Regions from separate parts of the Azospirillum sp. A29 genome, predicted to be linked through region 2. Evidence: predicted binding sites of a transcription regulator. Region 2 holds the regulator's gene; the other holds the start of a gene.

Region 1 (7,890 bases), on a different replicon from region 2:
GCTATTACGAATCCATCGGCCTGATCCCGGAGGCCGGGCGGACGGCGTCGGGCTATCGCGTCTACAGCGACCGCGACGTGAACGTGCTGCGTTTCGTCAAGCGGGCGCGGACGCTGGGGTTCGGGATCGAGCGCATTCAGAAGCTGGTCGGGCTGTGGCAGGACCGCTCGCGCTGCAGTTCGGAGGTCAAGCGGATCGCGCTCCAGCACATCGACGAGCTGGAGGCGAAGATCGCCGAACTGCAGGCGATGCGAGACACGCTGCACGAGCTTGCCGATGCCTGCCACGGCGACGAGCGGCCGGACTGCCCGATCCTGAAGGATCTGGCGTCGTAAGGTAAGCGCCCTCTCCCGCCCCGGGAGAGGGCTTTCACATCACTTCCTACCGCTTCGTCTTCGGATCGTGCGTGTGGTGGAGGTCGCGTTCGCCGCCGCCGCTGGAACTGCCGGACTGGCGGCCGTTGGTGGGTTCACCCGGATGCGGATGCTTTTCCGGATTGGCCGCCGGCTTGTCGGCGTTCTGCTGGCTGCTGCCGGGACCGCCATGGTGGCGGTCGGTTGCCTCGTTGCGCTTGCTCATGCCTCACCGATCCTGCTGGTAGCCCTGGTGGGTGGTGTTCTGCCGGCTGTTGCCCTGCTGGTCCTGTTCCTTGGTGTTGGGGGCACCGCGGTTGCTGACGCCGTCGTCGGGCGAGGCGCTGGTCGCCGGTTCGCCGGGGCCCTTGTCGCTGCGACCTTCGGGCGGGACGGGCGGGATGTGCTTGGTCATGGTGGCGCTCCTTTTGTTGGCTCGCGTTTTCTTCCAACAGAAGGGCGGGGGAGGGGTTCCGGCCGGACCTGGACCCAGCCCTGCGCCCGGCGTCCGCAATGCTTTCATGCGAAATTGCTGCGACCGCGCAGAGTGGATCGGACTCTATGCTGATCCCCACCATGCCAGATCTCCCCATCCAGCCTCTCGCCCCCGCCCAATCCGCAACCCGCAAGCCGCCCGTGACGGCGTCTGACGGACTGCCGATCCCGCAGCGCTATTGGGCGATGGCGGCGATGACCGTCGCGCTGATCATGGCGGTGCTGGACGGTGTGGTCGCCAACATCGCCCTGCCCACCATCCAGCGCGAGTTCGCGGTCGATGCCGCCAGCGCGATCTGGGTGGTCAACGCCTATCAGCTGGCGGTCACCGTCTCGCTGTTCCCGTTCGCGTCGCTGGGCGACATCATCGGTTACCGCAAGGTCTACTGGTTCGGGCTCGCGCTCTTCACCGTGGCGTCGCTGGCCTGCGCGCTGTCGCCGAACCTGCCGGTGCTGACCGCTGCCCGTGTGGTGCAGGGCATCGGCGGCGCCGGGATCATGAGCGTCAATCTGGCGCTGGTCCGCCATATCTACCCGTCCACCCATCTCGGCCGCGGCGTCGGCTACAACGCGATGATCGTCGCGGTGTCCTCCGCGGCGGGGCCCAGCCTCGCGGCGCTGATCCTGTCGGTGGCCTCCTGGCCCTGGCTGTTCGCCGTCAACGTGCCGCTGGGGCTGGCGGCTCTGGCAGTGGCGGCGCGGGCGATGCCGGCGTCGAACCCGGCCGGACACCGCTTCGACTGGCTGAGCGCCGCGCTGAATGCCGCCACCCTCGGCCTGCTGATCATCGGTTTCAAGGGGGTGGACGGCAGCCAACCCTATTGGCTGGTCGCGCTGGAACTGGCGGCGGCCCTGGCGCTCGGCGCGACGCTGGTGCGGCGCGAGCTGGCGCAGGCAGCCCCCCTGCTGCCGGTGGATCTGCTGCGCCGCCCGGTCTTCGCCCTGACGGTGGTGACCTCGGTCTGCTCTTTCGCTGCGCAGAACATCGTTTTCGTCGCAATGCCCTTCTTCTTCGAAGACGTGCTGAACCGGTCGCTGACCGAATCCGGCCTGCTGATGACGCCATGGCCGCTGGTGGTGGCGCTGGTCGCTCCGATCTCCGGCCGGCTGGCCGACCGCTACGAGCCGACGCGGCTGGCGGCTGCGGGCCTGCTGGCCTTCGCCGCCGGGCTCGCCCTGATGGCGCTGCTGCCGGCCGACCCGTCGACGCTGGACGTGGTCTGGCGGATGGCGCTGGCCGGCTTCGGCTTCGGCCTGTTCCAGACCCCGAACAACAAGGTGCTGGTCAGCAGCGCGCCGAAGGAGCGCAGCGGCGGCGCCAGCGGCATCCAGGCGACCGGCCGTCTGCTCGGCCAGACGCTGGGCGCCGCCACGGTGGGACTGGTCTTCACCGCCATCGGCAAGGCGGACGGCAGCGTCGTGGTGCTGTGGCTGGGCGCCGGGCTGTGCCTCGTCGCCTGCCTGACCGGCATCTTCCGCCGCCGCCCGGCCGCCTGACGGCTTACTGGTTGGCGGGCTGCTGGCTTTCCGGCCGGGTCAGCGTCGGCTCACTGCCATAGGCGAAGGTCGGCGCCTTGTCGAGGTCGGCCTGGCCGATGTCCAGCATCGGCCCGTCGGGACCGTTGGCGAGCGTACCGGCCGGCAGCGCCACCAGCTTCTCGCCCAGACCCAGCACCTCGTTCGGCGCCATCACGATGCGGTCGACCCGGTCGCCGCTCCGGTCCATGGTGAAATCGAGGATGCGGCCGGCCATCTGCCCGTCGCGGGTGCGTAGCTCCGTCCCTACCATCGCCCGCGCCTGCTCGGGATTGAGCGCTGCGGAAGGCAATGCCGCCACCGGCGGCGACGAGCCCTGCGCGCCCGTCGCCGGCCCCGTCACCGGTGGGGCGGGATTCTGCACCTCATGCGACGGCGCTTCGCCGCTGACCCCCGGCGGGGAGGCGATCTGCCCGGTTGCCGGCTGGTCGTCCGGCCGCGGCGCGGTCATCAGCGGCGGCGAAGCGGTGAGGCCCGGCGCGGTCTGGGCAAAGGCGGTGCCGGTCAGCAGCAGCGCCGCGGCCGGAACAAGCATGAGGGGGCGGAGCATGAGGGCGACCCTTCCGTTCGGATTCGGTATCGCCCTGGTTAACAGCGGAACATGCCCGCAGGTTGCCGCCTGACTTACTTCCCGCGCCCGGTCTTGTCCTGAAGCGCGTCGATGCGCTTGGACGCTTCCGCCTTGGTCAGACCGTCATCGAAGGATTCGCCGGCCTCTTCGCTCAGCGTCTTCAGGTACGAGGCCTGGGCGCCGGTCATCGGCTCGTCGCCGGTGGTCCAATCGTCGGGATTCTTATCGCGGTTGGAATGGTCTTCGCCGGTCTTCGGATTCTCGTGGCCGGCATGGTTGGCAGTGTGTGTGTCGGCGCTGTGCTTGGTCGTCATGATCCGTACCTCTCGAAAGGGAACGTATCATGAACAAAACTGGAGGCGGGAAGTTCCTGCTCCTAACCCGAAAACCTCAGTTGCCGTTCCGTCGCAGCAGGAAAACGCCCTGTTCGCCCAGCAGGTTGGCGAAGCCGGAATGGGCGTGGCTGGTCACCCGGCCGGCGCGGTCGATGATCCGCGTCTGCTCGATGGTGATGCCCATCTCCTCCGTCAGCACGACGAAGTCGCGCAGCGTGCAGAAATGGATGTTGGGCGTTTCCCACCACTGGTAGCCCAGCTTTTCCGTCACCGGCATGCGGCCGGTCAGCATCAGCTGCATGCGGACGCGCCAATAGCCGAAATTCGGCACCGACACGATGGCGCGCCGGCCGATGCGGCACAGCATCTCCAGCACGTCGCGCGGCTGCTTCATCGCCTGAAGCGTCTGGCCCAGGATGACGTAATCGAAGGCTTCCGCCGGATAGTCCTTCAGGTCGGTCTCGGCATCGCCCTGGATCACCGACAGGCCGTGTGCCACGCACTGGCGCACGCCGTCCATGCTGAGTTCGATGCCGCGCCCGTCGACATTCTTGGTGTGGGACAGGTAATCGAGCAGGGCGCCGTCGCCGCAGCCGACGTCCAGCACACGGCTGTTCGGCTCCACCATCTCGGCGATCAGCTTCAGGTCGTCGCGAATGTCCACCATGGTCGGTCGTCCAGTCCCAGTCCTAATCCCACTCAGCGCGCGCGGCGGCGGACGGACAGGCCGCGATGCTCGGCGCAGCCCTCCAGGAAGCCGTGGATGACCTGATGGAACTCCGGCTCGTCCAGCAGGAAGGCGTCGTGGCCCTTGTCGGTCTCGATCTCGACGAAACTGACATTCCCGGCGACGGCGTTCAGCGCATGCACGATGGCCCGCGATTCCGAGGTCGGGAACAGCCAGTCGCTGGAGAAGCTGGCGAGGCAGAAGCGCACCGGCGTGGTCTTGCCCCCCGGCCGGAAGGCGTTGGCCAGCGTGCCCCCGGCATCGGCGGCGAGGTCGAAGTAATCCATCGCCCGCGTGATGTAGAGGTATGAGTTGGCGTCGAAGCGCTCGACGAAGGCCGCCCCCTGGTAGCGCAGGTAGCTTTCCACCTGGAAATCGGCGTCGAAGCCGTAGGTGATCGCCTTGCGGTCCTGCAAATTGCGTCCGAACTTGCGGTGCAGGGCCGTTTCCGACAGGTAGGTGATGTGGGCCGCCATGCGGGCGACGGCCAGACCGGCCTCCGGCCTAGTGCCTTCCAGCAGATAGTTGCCGCCACGCCATTCCGGGTCGGCCATGATCGCCTGGCGCCCGACCTCGTGGAAGGCGATGTTCTGCGCCGAATGGCGGGCGGCGGTGGCGATGGGCACCGCGGCGAACACCGATTCGGGATAGGCGACCGCCCATTGCAGCACCTGCATGCCGCCCATCGAGCCGCCGATGACGCAGAACAGCTTCTCGATGCCGAGATGCTCGACCAGCAGCTTCTGCGCCCGCACCATGTCGCCGATGGTCACCACCGGGAAGGACAGGCCATAGGGCTGGCCGGTGGCGGGATCGATGTCCTTCGGCCCGGTGCTGCCCAGGCAGCCGCCCAGCACGTTGGAGCAGATGACGAAATAGCGGTCGGTGTCCACCGGCTTGCCGGGGCCGACCAGCATCTCCCACCAGCCGGGCTTGCCGGTGACCGGGTGCCTCTCCACCACGAAATGGTCGCCGGTCAGGGCGTGGCAGATGAAGATCGCGTTGGACTTGTCGGCGTTCAGGGTCCCGTAGGTCTGGTAGGCGATCTGGAAGCCGCTGATCTCCACCCCGCTGTCCAGCCGCATCGGCCGGTCGACCGCCAGACGCACGCGCTTGCCCGGCATTGCGGAGCCGTCGGCGACCGTGGCGGGGACCAGGGGAGGCTGCTGCGCGGTGGGAGGCGCGGACATGTCGTTTCTTGCCTTGGACGCTGTTCTGGGCGAACGGTTGTGGGCTAGCGGTTTGGCCCTCGGGATTTTCCTGCTTCGGAAGCCTTGCGGCACCTTGGCGGAGACCGCCGACGAGCTGTGGCGGAACGGGAACGTATAGCTACGAAGCCGGCCTTCGGAGTGTCAATGTTTTCTTTGATTTCAGGGCGCATGCGGACTACTACTAACCGGCTCTGCATTCGATGGTTTTTTGACCCATGGCTTCCGCCCGGACCCCGCTCGACGATTTGCGCCGCGAAATCGACCAGATCGACGACGCGATCCACGACCTGCTGATGCGCCGCGCCGCCGTGGTGGAACGCATCGGGGCGGCCAAGGGCAATGGCGCGGCTGAAACCGGCGCCCAGCCCGTCTTCCTCCGCCCGGCGCGCGAGGCGACGATCCTTCGGCGCCTGATGGCCCGCCATGCCGGCACCTTCCCCGCCCAGGTCGTCGTCCGCATCTGGCGGGAGATGATCACCGCCTTCACCCGCATGCAGGGCCCCTTCGCCGTCGCCGTCTATGCGCCGGAGGACCGCCGCGGGTTCTGGGACGTCGCCCGCGACCATTTCGGCGGCTTCGTGCCGATGACCGCCGTCAACACCCCCGCCGCCGCCCTGCGTGCCGTGTCGGAGGGGACGGCCACCGTCGCCGTGGTGCCCTATCCGGCCGAGGACGATTCGGATCCCTGGTGGCGCTTCCTGGTGTCGGCCGACGCCGGCCGGCCGCAGGTGGTGGCGCGTCTGCCCTTCGGTGGGCGCGGCAATGCCCGCGGCGAGAACCGCGACGCGCTCGCCATCGCCGCCGTCCCGCACGAGCCGACCGGCGACGACCGCACCCTGCTGAGCATCGAGATCGGCGGCGACCTCAGCCGCGGCCGTCTGAAGGATTCGCTGGAGGCCTGCGGCCTGCCGCCGGTCGGTTTCTGCACCTGGCATCCGGCCGGCCACGCCACCGGGATGAGCGGTGGCGGTCCGTCGGTCCATCTGGTCGAGATCGCCGACTTCGTCGGCCAGGGCGACCCGCGCCTCGCCAAGCTGCTGGAACGCTCGGGCGACATCCCGGTGCGGGTCAACGTCGTCGGCGGTTATGCCGTGCCGCTCGCTCTGGGCTGATGTGCGCGAATGAGGCGAGCCGCCGGGGCGGCTCCTGCCTTATCCTGCCGGCCCTCCGTGAAACGATGGAACAGTGCCGTCGGCACTGTTCCATCCTGTTCCACCCCATCCATGAACCGCCCATCCACCATCGTCGGAAGGTAAGCAGACCATGTCCCAGCCGAACGGCCCGCAGCCGCGTCCGGGGATCCTCGACATCGCCGCCTATGTCGGCGGCGAGCATCAGGGTCATATCCGCCTCGCCTCCAACGAAGGGGCGCTGGGGCCGAGCCCGAAGGCGATGGAGGCCTATGCGGCGGCGGCATCGACCCTGCACCGCTATCCGGACGGCGGCTCTGCGGCTCTGCGCGGCGCCATCGCCAAGCGCTTCAACCTGGATGCCGACCGCATCGTCTGCGGCGCCGGGTCGGACGAGATCATCAGCCTGCTGATCCGCTCCTATGCCGGACCGGGCGACGAGGTTCTGTATTCGCAGTACGGCTTCCTGATGTACCCGATCGGCGCCAAGTCGGTCGGCGCCACCCCGGTGACGGCGCCCGAGGACGGGCTGACCGCCAGCGTCGACAACCTGCTGGCCCGCGTCACCCCGCGCACCCGTCTGGTCTTCCTCGCCAACCCCAACAACCCGACCGGCACCTATCTGCCGGCGTCGGAGGTGGCGCGGCTCCATGCCGGCCTGCCGCCGGACGTCATCCTGGTCATCGACGCGGCCTATGCCGAATACATGAACAAGGACGACTACACCGCCGGCGAGGAGCTGGTGGAGCGGTTCCCCAACGTGGTGATGACCCGCACCTTCTCGAAGATCTTCGCGCTGGGCTCGCTGCGCATCGGCTGGTGCTACGGTCCGGCCGGGATCGTCGACGTGCTGAACCGGGTGCGCGGTCCCTTCAACGTGTCGAATGCCGCCCATGTCGCCGGCGTCGCCGCGGTGGAGGATGCCGAGTTCCTCGACCGCTCCCGCCGCCACAATGAACAGTGGCGCGAGTGGTTCTCCGCCACCGTGCGGGAGCTGGGCCTGACGGTTCACCCCAGCGTGACCAATTTCGTGCTGGTCGATTTCAAGGGACAGCCCGCCGGCAAGGACGACGCCGAGGCCGCCCGCCAGTTCCTGAAGGCCCGCGGCATCCTGGTCCGCCAGATGCCGTCCTACGGCCTGCCGAGCTGCCTGCGCGTGACCATCGGCACCGAGCAGGAAATGCGTGCGGTGGCCGACGCGCTGCGGGACTTTCTGAAGGCGTAACGGCTTCCCGACCATGAAAAGCCCGCCGGAACGGCTGTTCCGGCGGGCTTTTCATGTTTGCCTCACCCCCGCTTCAGCAGAAAATCGACCGTCTCCGGCCGGCCCGGCAGGTCGAGCTTCGCTTGCACCGGTTCGCAGCGGCTGACGATCCGGCCGCGGCGCAGCACGAACAGGCGGGCGGCGCGGGTGCGGATCGCTTCCACCGCGTTGCCGGCCTGGAGCACCACCAGATCGGCGTTGCAGCCGGGCTCCAGCCCGTAGCCGTCCAGATGCAGCAGCCTGGCCGGGTTGACCGTCACCGCGTCGA
Region 2 (7,890 bases):
GGCGCCCGCGACCGCCTGCGCCGGCTGGTCGCCATCACCAACGAGGCAGTGGCCTGATGAGCGACGTTCTGACCCGCATCAACGACGACAAGCGCGCCCTGGTGGCCTCCCGCAAGGCCGCCCGCCCTATGTCGGAGGTGGAGGCCGCCGCCAGGGCCGCCAACGAGAGCAACCCGCCGCGCGGCTTCATCCGGGCGCTGAGCGCCGCGGTCGAGGCCGGCCGCTATGGCCTGATCGCCGAGATCAAGAAGGCGAGCCCGTCCAAGGGCCTGATCCGTCCCGATTTCGACCCGCCGGCCCTGGCCCGTGCCTACCGCGAGGGCGGGGCGACCTGCCTGTCGGTGCTGACCGACGAGCCCTATTTCCAGGGCAAGGACGAGTATCTGGTGGCCGCCCGTGCCGCGGTGGATTTGCCGGTCCTGCGCAAGGACTTCATGGTCGATCCTTATCAGATCGTCGAAGCCCGCGCGCTGGGAGCCGACTGCATCCTGATCATCATGGCGTCGCTGTCCGATGCCCAGGCGGCGGAGATCGAGGACGCCGCCGTCGTCCAGGGCCTGGATGTGCTGGTCGAGGTGCATGATCGCGCCGAACTGGACCGCGCGCTGCTGCTGAGAACGCCGCTTCTGGGCGTCAACAACCGCAATCTCAAGACCTTGGCGGTCGATATTGCGACGACGGAAGAGCTGGCCGCCAACGTTCCGGCCGACCGCATCCTGGTGGCGGAGAGCGGGCTCTACAGCCCCGCCGACCTGGCCCGGATGGCGAAGGTCGGGGCGCGCTGCTTCCTGGTAGGCGAATCGCTGATGCGGCAGGACGACGTCACCGCCGCCACCCGCGCCCTGCTGGCTCCGGTGTGATGCGATGACCGAGGTGGTGGCCGACATGAGAGCCGACGTCCTGATCGCTGCGGAGAGCCCGCGCCAGGATGCCGTGATCGCACTGGTGGCGGCGCTCGACCGCTATCTGCTGGATCTCTATCCGGCGGACACCTGCCACCTGCTCGACATCGGCGAACTGGAGGGACCGGACCTGTGCTTCCTCGTCGCCCGCAAGGACGGCGTTCCGGTCGGCTGCGCGGCGCTCCGCGTCGATCCGGCCGGTTACGGCGAGATCAAGCGGATGTATGTGGATCCCGCCGCCCGCGGACAGCGCATCGGCGAGCGTCTGCTCGCCCGGCTAGAGGAGCAGGCACGGGCAGAGGGCCTGAGCGCCCTGCTGCTCGAATCGGGCATCCATCAGCCCAAGGCGCTGGCGCTCTACCGCAAGGCCGGATTCACCGACCGCGGCCCCTATGCCTGCTACCAAGACAATGGCGTCAGCGTCTTCATGGAAAAGCTTTTGACGGAGACCGTGCGATGACCGGCTTCACCCATTTCGACGCCGAGGGCAAGGCGGTGATGGTCGACGTCTCCGACAAGGCCGACACCGAACGCACCGCCACCGCCGCGGCGACCGTGCTGATGCAGCCGGAAACTCTGGCGCTCATCATGCAGGGCGGGGTGAAGAAGGGCGACGTGCTGTCGGTCGCCCGGCTGGCCGGCATCATGGGAGCCAAGCGCACGCCCGACCTGATCCCGCTGTGCCACCCGCTGATGCTGACCTCGGTCAAGGTCGACCTGTCCTGCGATCCCGCCCGCAACGCGGTGGACGTGACGGCGACCTGCAAGCTGAAGGGCCAGACCGGCGTGGAGATGGAGGCGTTGACCGCCGTCACCGTCGCAGCGTTGACCGTCTACGACATGTGCAAGGCGGTGGACCGCGGGATGACCGTCACCGACGTGCGTCTGCTTCACAAGGCCGGCGGCAAGAGCGGCGAGTGGGGCGCGTCCTCCTCCACCGGAGCCTGACGCCATGATCCCCGTCGCCGAGGCGCGCGCCCGCATCCTGTCGGCCTTCGCCGCCCTCCCGGCGGAGACGGTCGCCCTGCCCGATGCTCTCGGCCGTGTGCTGGCCGAACCGGTGGTCGCCCGACTGACCCAGCCACCCTTCAACGCCGCCGCCATGGATGGCTGGGCCGTGCGTGCCGCCGACATCGCCGCCGCGACCGCCGAGGCCCCCGTCCCGCTGCGCCGCATCGGCGAATCCGCCGCCGGCCACGCCTTCACCGGCAGCGTTGGTACGGGCGAAGCGGTGCGCATCTTCACCGGCGCGCCCCTGCCCGACGGTGCCGACGCCGTGGTGATGCAGGAGGATTGCTGCGCCGACCACGCCACCGTGCGGATCGGCCGCGCCGTGGCCGCCGGCCGCTTCGTCCGCGAAGCCGGCTTCGACTTCACGGCCGGTCAGGAGCTTCTGCCGACGGGCCGGCGCCTGACCGCGCGCGACATCGCGCTGTCCGCCGGCGGAAACGTGCCGTGGTTGTCGGTCCACCGCCGGCCGCGCATCGCCGTCCTCGCCACCGGCGACGAGATCGCCCTGCCCGGCGACCCGCTGGGGCCGAGCCAGATCGTCAGCACCAATGCGCTTGGCCTCTGCGCCCTGGTGACCGCCCAGGGCGGGCTCGCCCACAATCTGGGCGTCGCCAGGGACACGCCGGAAAGTGTGGCGGCACTGGCGAAGGGGGCGGCCGGCTGCGACCTGCTGGTCACCACCGGCGGGGCGGCGCATGGCGATTACGATTTCGTCCGCGATGTGCTGGCCGAACGCGGCGTGGCGCTGGAGGTGCAGACGGTGGCGATGCGTCCGGGCAAGGCGCTGATGTTCGGCCGTGCCGGGTCGGTGCCGCTGCTCGGCCTGCCCGGCAACCCGGTGTCCACCGGCGTCACCGCGCTCCTGTTCCTCCGCCCGATCCTGCGCGTGCTGCAGGGCCTGCCGCCGGAGGATGACCGCCTGCCGCTGCGCGCCCGCCTGACCGGCGCGCTGAGGGCCAACGACCGGCGCGAGGAATATCTGCGCGCCACCCTCGCCGCCGGCCCGGACGGTGTCCTGACCGTCACGCCCTTCGCCCGCCAGGACAGTGCCATCACCACCCTGTACGCCCAGTCCGATTGCCTGATCCCCCGCCCGCCCCATGCCGACCCGGAACCGGCCGGCGCGATGGTGACCGTGCTCCCTTTGACGGATGGAGTGCTCAGCGTCTAGACTTGAACAGAGCGCCGGACATGGCGCTTGGGTGAGGACTGGAACAGGTGAACATCACCCGGAAAACTGTTTCACCGCGTTCCAAATGTTCCACACAAGTTCTAAAAGAAGCCGATGGGGGGCTTGACGCGCAGCAGGAACCAAACTAGAACATGGAGCAACGTTTAGTTTTTGTTCCATCTTCAGTCTGGCCCAAGCCGGGAGGCATCCATGCTCACGCGCAAGCAGCACGAATTGCTGCTGTTCATCCACGAACGGCTTGGCCAGGGCGGTGTCTCGCCGTCGTTCGACGAGATGAAGGACGCCCTGGGCCTGAAGTCCAAGTCGGGTATCCATCGCCTGATCACCGGGTTGGAGGAGCGCGGGTTCATCCGCCGCCTGCCCCACCGGGCCCGTGCGCTGGAGGTTCTCCGCCTTCCCGAGGGTCTTGACGCCTCCCGCAACCGGACCGCGGCTCCCAAGCCGAAGTTCCAGCCCAACGTCATCAAGGGCGATTTCGCCTTCGCCGGCCGCGATACCGCTCCCCCCGCCCCGACCCCGGCCGCCGCGAACGAGACGGTGCAGCTCCCGCTCTATGGCCGGATCGCCGCCGGTACGCCCATCGAGGCCCTGCGCGACAACAGCGCCTTCGTCGACGTCCCCGCCTCCATGCTGACCGGTGGCGACCATTACGCTCTGGAGGTTTCCGGCGACTCGATGATCGAAGCCGGCATCCTCGACCACGACACCATCGTCATCCAGCGCTGCGATGCGGCTGAGAACGGCACCATCGTCGTCGCTCTGGTGGACGAGGGCGAAGTGACGCTGAAACGCCTGCGCCGCAAGGGCAACACCATCGCCCTGGAGCCCGCCAACGCCGCCTATGAGACCCGCATCTTCGGCGCCGACCGCGTCCGCGTGCAGGGCAAGCTGGTCGGTCTGGTCCGGAAGTACTGAGCTTTTTGTGCCCAGCCGCCGATCCCCTCCTCCGTATCCGCGGGGGAAGGGATCGGCGAAGTCCAAGCTGCTCTCACTTTCCTCCGGTCCAGGGCCGATCTCCCCGCAGCCCGCGCACCGTCTCCACCGTTATTCCCTCCGCGGTCACCCTCAGCGCATGCGCGCCCTCATGCCGCAGCACCCAGCGGTCCACCACCAAATCCGCCCGGCAGCGTCGCGCCACCTCCGCCGTCACCACCGCATCGGCTGCCCCGCAGTCCTCATCCAGCGCATCCGGCAGCCGCGGCAAGGCCACCGTCTTTCCCTGCACCCGGTACAGGCAGCCAAGCGCGTCGCAGTCCAGTGACCGCCCTCCCCCGTTCCATCCTCCGTCCGCCGGCCAGGGATCGGCCACCGACCGCTCGCCATCGCGCTCCCGCCAGGTTTCGGTCATCCGCCCGCCGCCCTTGACCGACGCGCTGAGCCGTCCGTCCGGCAGCCTGACCGCCATCACTGGCCCGTCGCCGGCCACCAGCACATCCGGCCGCACCGCCAGCATGGGCGAGGCCAGTCCCGCCAGGACCGGCAGCATTCCCAACCAACGCCACCACCGCGTCCACAGGCACAGCCAGATCCCTCCCATCACCAGCAGCGCGAACCCTTCCGCCGGCATCGCCGGCACGGTCAGCGAAGCCCAGGGGAGACGGCCGAAGAACTCCGCCGTCCAGATCACCGCCCGGTCGCCCCAGTTCATGGCGATCAGCGCCGGTGCTTCCAGTCCGAAGGGCAGCAGCGCGTAGGCGATCAGGCTCCACGGCATGACCCAGAAGGACGTGATGGGAATGGCGATCAGGTTCGACAGCACGCCATAGAAGGCGATCTGCTGGAAATGGAAGAGCGAGAAGGGCAAGGTCGCCAGCGTCGCCACCACGCTGGTCAGCAAAATCCCGCCGACATAGAACAATCCGCGCACGATCCATCCCGCATCGCGCCGCCATTCCGCCAGCCTGACGCTGCCACGCTCGAATGCCGCGATCAGCGCCACCACCGCGGCGAAGGACATCTGGAAGCTCGGCCCCAGCATCCCCTCCGGGTCCATCGCCATGGTGACCAGCCCGGCGAAGGCGACCAGCCGCATGCTCAACGGGTGGCGGTCCAGCATGATCGCCCCCATCACCATGCCGGTCATCAGCACCGACCGCACCGTCGGCAGCGGCGCCCCGACCAGCAGCGTGTAGGCGAGTGCCGACAGGATGCCGAACAGCGCCGCGATCTTCTTGATCGGCCACCGCAGCGCGATGTAGGGCACCGCCGCCAGCAACGCCCGCACGACATAGAACAGGATGCCGGCGGCGACGCCGACATGCAGTCCGGAGATCGACAGCAGATGCGCCAGCCCGCTGTTGCGGAAGTCGTCCATCGTCGCTTCCGGGATGCCGAACTCCTCGCCGTTCAGCAGCGCCGTGGTGACGCTCGCCTCCACCGGATCGCCGATGGCAGCCGCCACCCGCTCGGCAATCGCGCCGCGCGCCTTCTCGAAGGCGATGGCGACCGTGCTCCACCCCGTCACCGGCGGCGCCTCGACCAGTTCCGGCGCACCGGTGGCGAAGCCCGTGCCGCCCAGCCCCATGAACCACGCCCGCCGCTGGAAGTCGAAGGCGCCGGGTTCGGCAGGCGCCTGCGGCGGCAACAGCGTCGCCCGTAGCCGCACCACCGATCCGGGCGCCGGTGCCGGGAAGCGGTCCGACAGGCGGATGCGCACGGCGGCCGGCGTCCGTTCCGGCGCCAGCTTGCTGACGGTCACGTCCCGCAGGGTGATCCTCGTCGCGCCCGGCCGCCGCTCCACCGCCATCACGCGGCCGGTGACGGTCGCACCGGCGATGCTGCGGCTCAGCACCGGTGCCGCCATGCGGATGGTGTGCGCCTGCGCCACCAGGAATCCCGCCGCCAGCATCAAGAGCGCCGTCGCCACGCCGGCCATGGCGAACCATCGCCGCAGCGCCAGCACCAGCACCGCGCAACCGCCGACCGCCGACGCGCCGATCCACCAGTCGGGCTCCTGCCGCAGCCCGAAATAGACCGACACACCCGCCCCGAAGGCGACGGGCAGCCACAGCACCCAGCGCGCGCCCTCCGCCTCCGCGAGCGCCACGAGTCGCCCGCCCATGCGCGCCAGCAGTCGCCGCCAGCGTCCGCCGAGCGCCGCGGGACCGTCGGTTTCCTCCTCCGGCCAGCCGGCGGCCGTCACCGGTAACGGATTCCCGGCGCAGCGATGCCATCTGCGAGCCCCTCAATGACCGTCCATGCGCGCATCGCATTGCCTCCAAGCCGGGTGGCTGTGTTAAACCACGGTGTCGAACCACCGGCGCATCATACCAGCGCCGAACCGGAAATTGAGAGACCGATGACCGTCGTCACCCGCTTCGCTCCGTCGCCGACCGGCTTTCTGCACATCGGCGGTGGACGCACCGCCCTGTTCAACTGGCTGTACGCCCGCAACACCGGCGGTCAGTTCCTGCTGCGGATCGAAGACACCGACCGGCAACGGTCCACCGACGCGGCGGTGGACGCCATCATCGACGGGCTGAAGTGGCTGGGTCTGGATTGGGACGGCGACGTCGTCAGCCAGTTCGAGCGCAAGGACCGCCATGCCGAGGTCGCGCACCAGATGCTGGCCGCCGGCAAGGCCTATCGCTGCTATTGCAGCCCGGAAGAGCTGGAGGAGATGCGCGCCGCCCAGAAGGCCGCCGGCCAGCCAATGCGCTACGATGGCCGCTGGCGTGACCGTCCCGAGTCCGATGCCCCCGCTGGCGTGGCACCGGTGATCCGGCTGAAGGCGCCGCAGGAAGGCCAGACCATCCTGAACGACCTCGTCCAGGGCGAGGTAACGGTGCAGAACGCCCAGCTCGACGACCTGATCCTGCTGCGCGCCGACGGCACGCCGACCTATCTGCTGGCGGTGGTGGTGGACGACCACGACATGGGCGTCACCCACGTCATCCGCGGCGACGACCATCTGACCAATACCTTCCGCCAGATCCAGATCTTCAACTCGATGGGCTGGGACCTGCCGCGCTTCGGCCATATCCCGCTCATCCACGGGCCGGACGGCGCCAAGCTGTCCAAGCGCCATGGCGCGCTGGGCGTCGATGCCTACCGCGACATGGGCTATCTGCCGGAGGCGGTCCGCAACTATCTGCTGCGGCTCGGCTGGTCGCATGGCGATGACGAGATCATCTCGACCGAGCAGGCGATCGAGTGGTTCAACCTGGAAAGCATCGGCCGGTCGGCGTCGCGTTTCGACTTCGCCAAGCTCGAGAATCTGAACGCCCATTACATGCGTCTGGCCGACGATTCCCGCCTGCTCGGCCTGATCGCTCCGCGGTTGGAAGCCGATCTCGGCCGCAGCCTGTCCGAGGCGGAACGCGACCTTCTGACGCGGGCGATGAGCGGGTTGAAGCAGCGCGCCCGCACCGTTGTCGATCTGGCCCAGAGCGCACGCTTCTATGTTGCGCCGCAGCCGCTCAGCTATGACGAAAAAGCAACCGCTCTGCTGGATGAAAAGGGCCGCACTCTGTTGAAGGAACTGGCGGTCGCCGTCGCCGCCGAGCCGGAGTTCACCGCCGCCGCGCTCGAATCCCAGGTCCGCGCCTTCGCCGAGGCACGGGGTGAAAAGCTGGGCAAAGTGGCGCAGCCACTGCGCGCCGCGCTGACCGGTTCGACGGTGTCGCCGCCGATCTTCGAGGTCGCCGAATTGCTGGGTCGGGAAGCGACGCTTTCTCGCATCCGCGATGCAGCGGGTGCAGCATAATGGTCATTTCCGTGCGTTGCCATCGGGCAGCCATGGAACTATGCTGCGCCGACGAAAAAAGGGCACCAAGCCCGACCCTC

The links. The regulator LexA, encoded in region 2, represses DNA repair genes until DNA is damaged. The targets are predictions, from matches to a motif close to ATGTTCTANTTTGGTTC.
Region 1: pheA (chorismate mutase) is a predicted target of LexA. The motif match lies at 5,373-5,389, and genes of this name have one in related genera.

Annotation. Positions count from the first base shown of each region.
Region 1 covers NZ_CP170467.1:387,111-395,000, reverse strand. Annotated here, with positions in the region: gene cueR (Cu(I)-responsive transcriptional regulator) at 1-335, shown strand, start outside; gene ABNQ38_RS29855 (hypothetical protein) at 382-579, opposite strand; gene ABNQ38_RS29850 (hypothetical protein) at 583-768, opposite strand; gene ABNQ38_RS29845 (MFS transporter) at 930-2,345, shown strand; gene ABNQ38_RS29840 (PRC-barrel domain containing protein) at 2,350-2,934, opposite strand; gene ABNQ38_RS29835 (DUF3072 domain-containing protein) at 3,009-3,269, opposite strand; gene metW (methionine biosynthesis protein MetW) at 3,346-3,957, opposite strand; gene ABNQ38_RS29825 (homoserine O-acetyltransferase) at 3,990-5,207, opposite strand; gene pheA (chorismate mutase) at 5,444-6,340, shown strand; gene hisC (histidinol-phosphate transaminase) at 6,492-7,583, shown strand; gene ABNQ38_RS29810 (amidohydrolase family protein) at 7,646-7,890, opposite strand, start outside.
Region 2 covers NZ_CP170466.1:558,766-566,655, forward strand. Annotated here, with positions in the region: gene trpD (anthranilate phosphoribosyltransferase) at 1-57, shown strand, start outside; gene trpC (indole-3-glycerol phosphate synthase TrpC) at 57-860, shown strand; gene ABNQ38_RS17500 (GNAT family N-acetyltransferase) at 865-1,362, shown strand; gene moaC (cyclic pyranopterin monophosphate synthase MoaC) at 1,359-1,850, shown strand; gene glp (gephyrin-like molybdotransferase Glp) at 1,855-3,084, shown strand; gene lexA (transcriptional repressor LexA) at 3,295-4,020, shown strand; gene ABNQ38_RS17520 (ComEC/Rec2 family competence protein) at 4,094-6,247, opposite strand; gene gltX (glutamate--tRNA ligase) at 6,404-7,810, shown strand.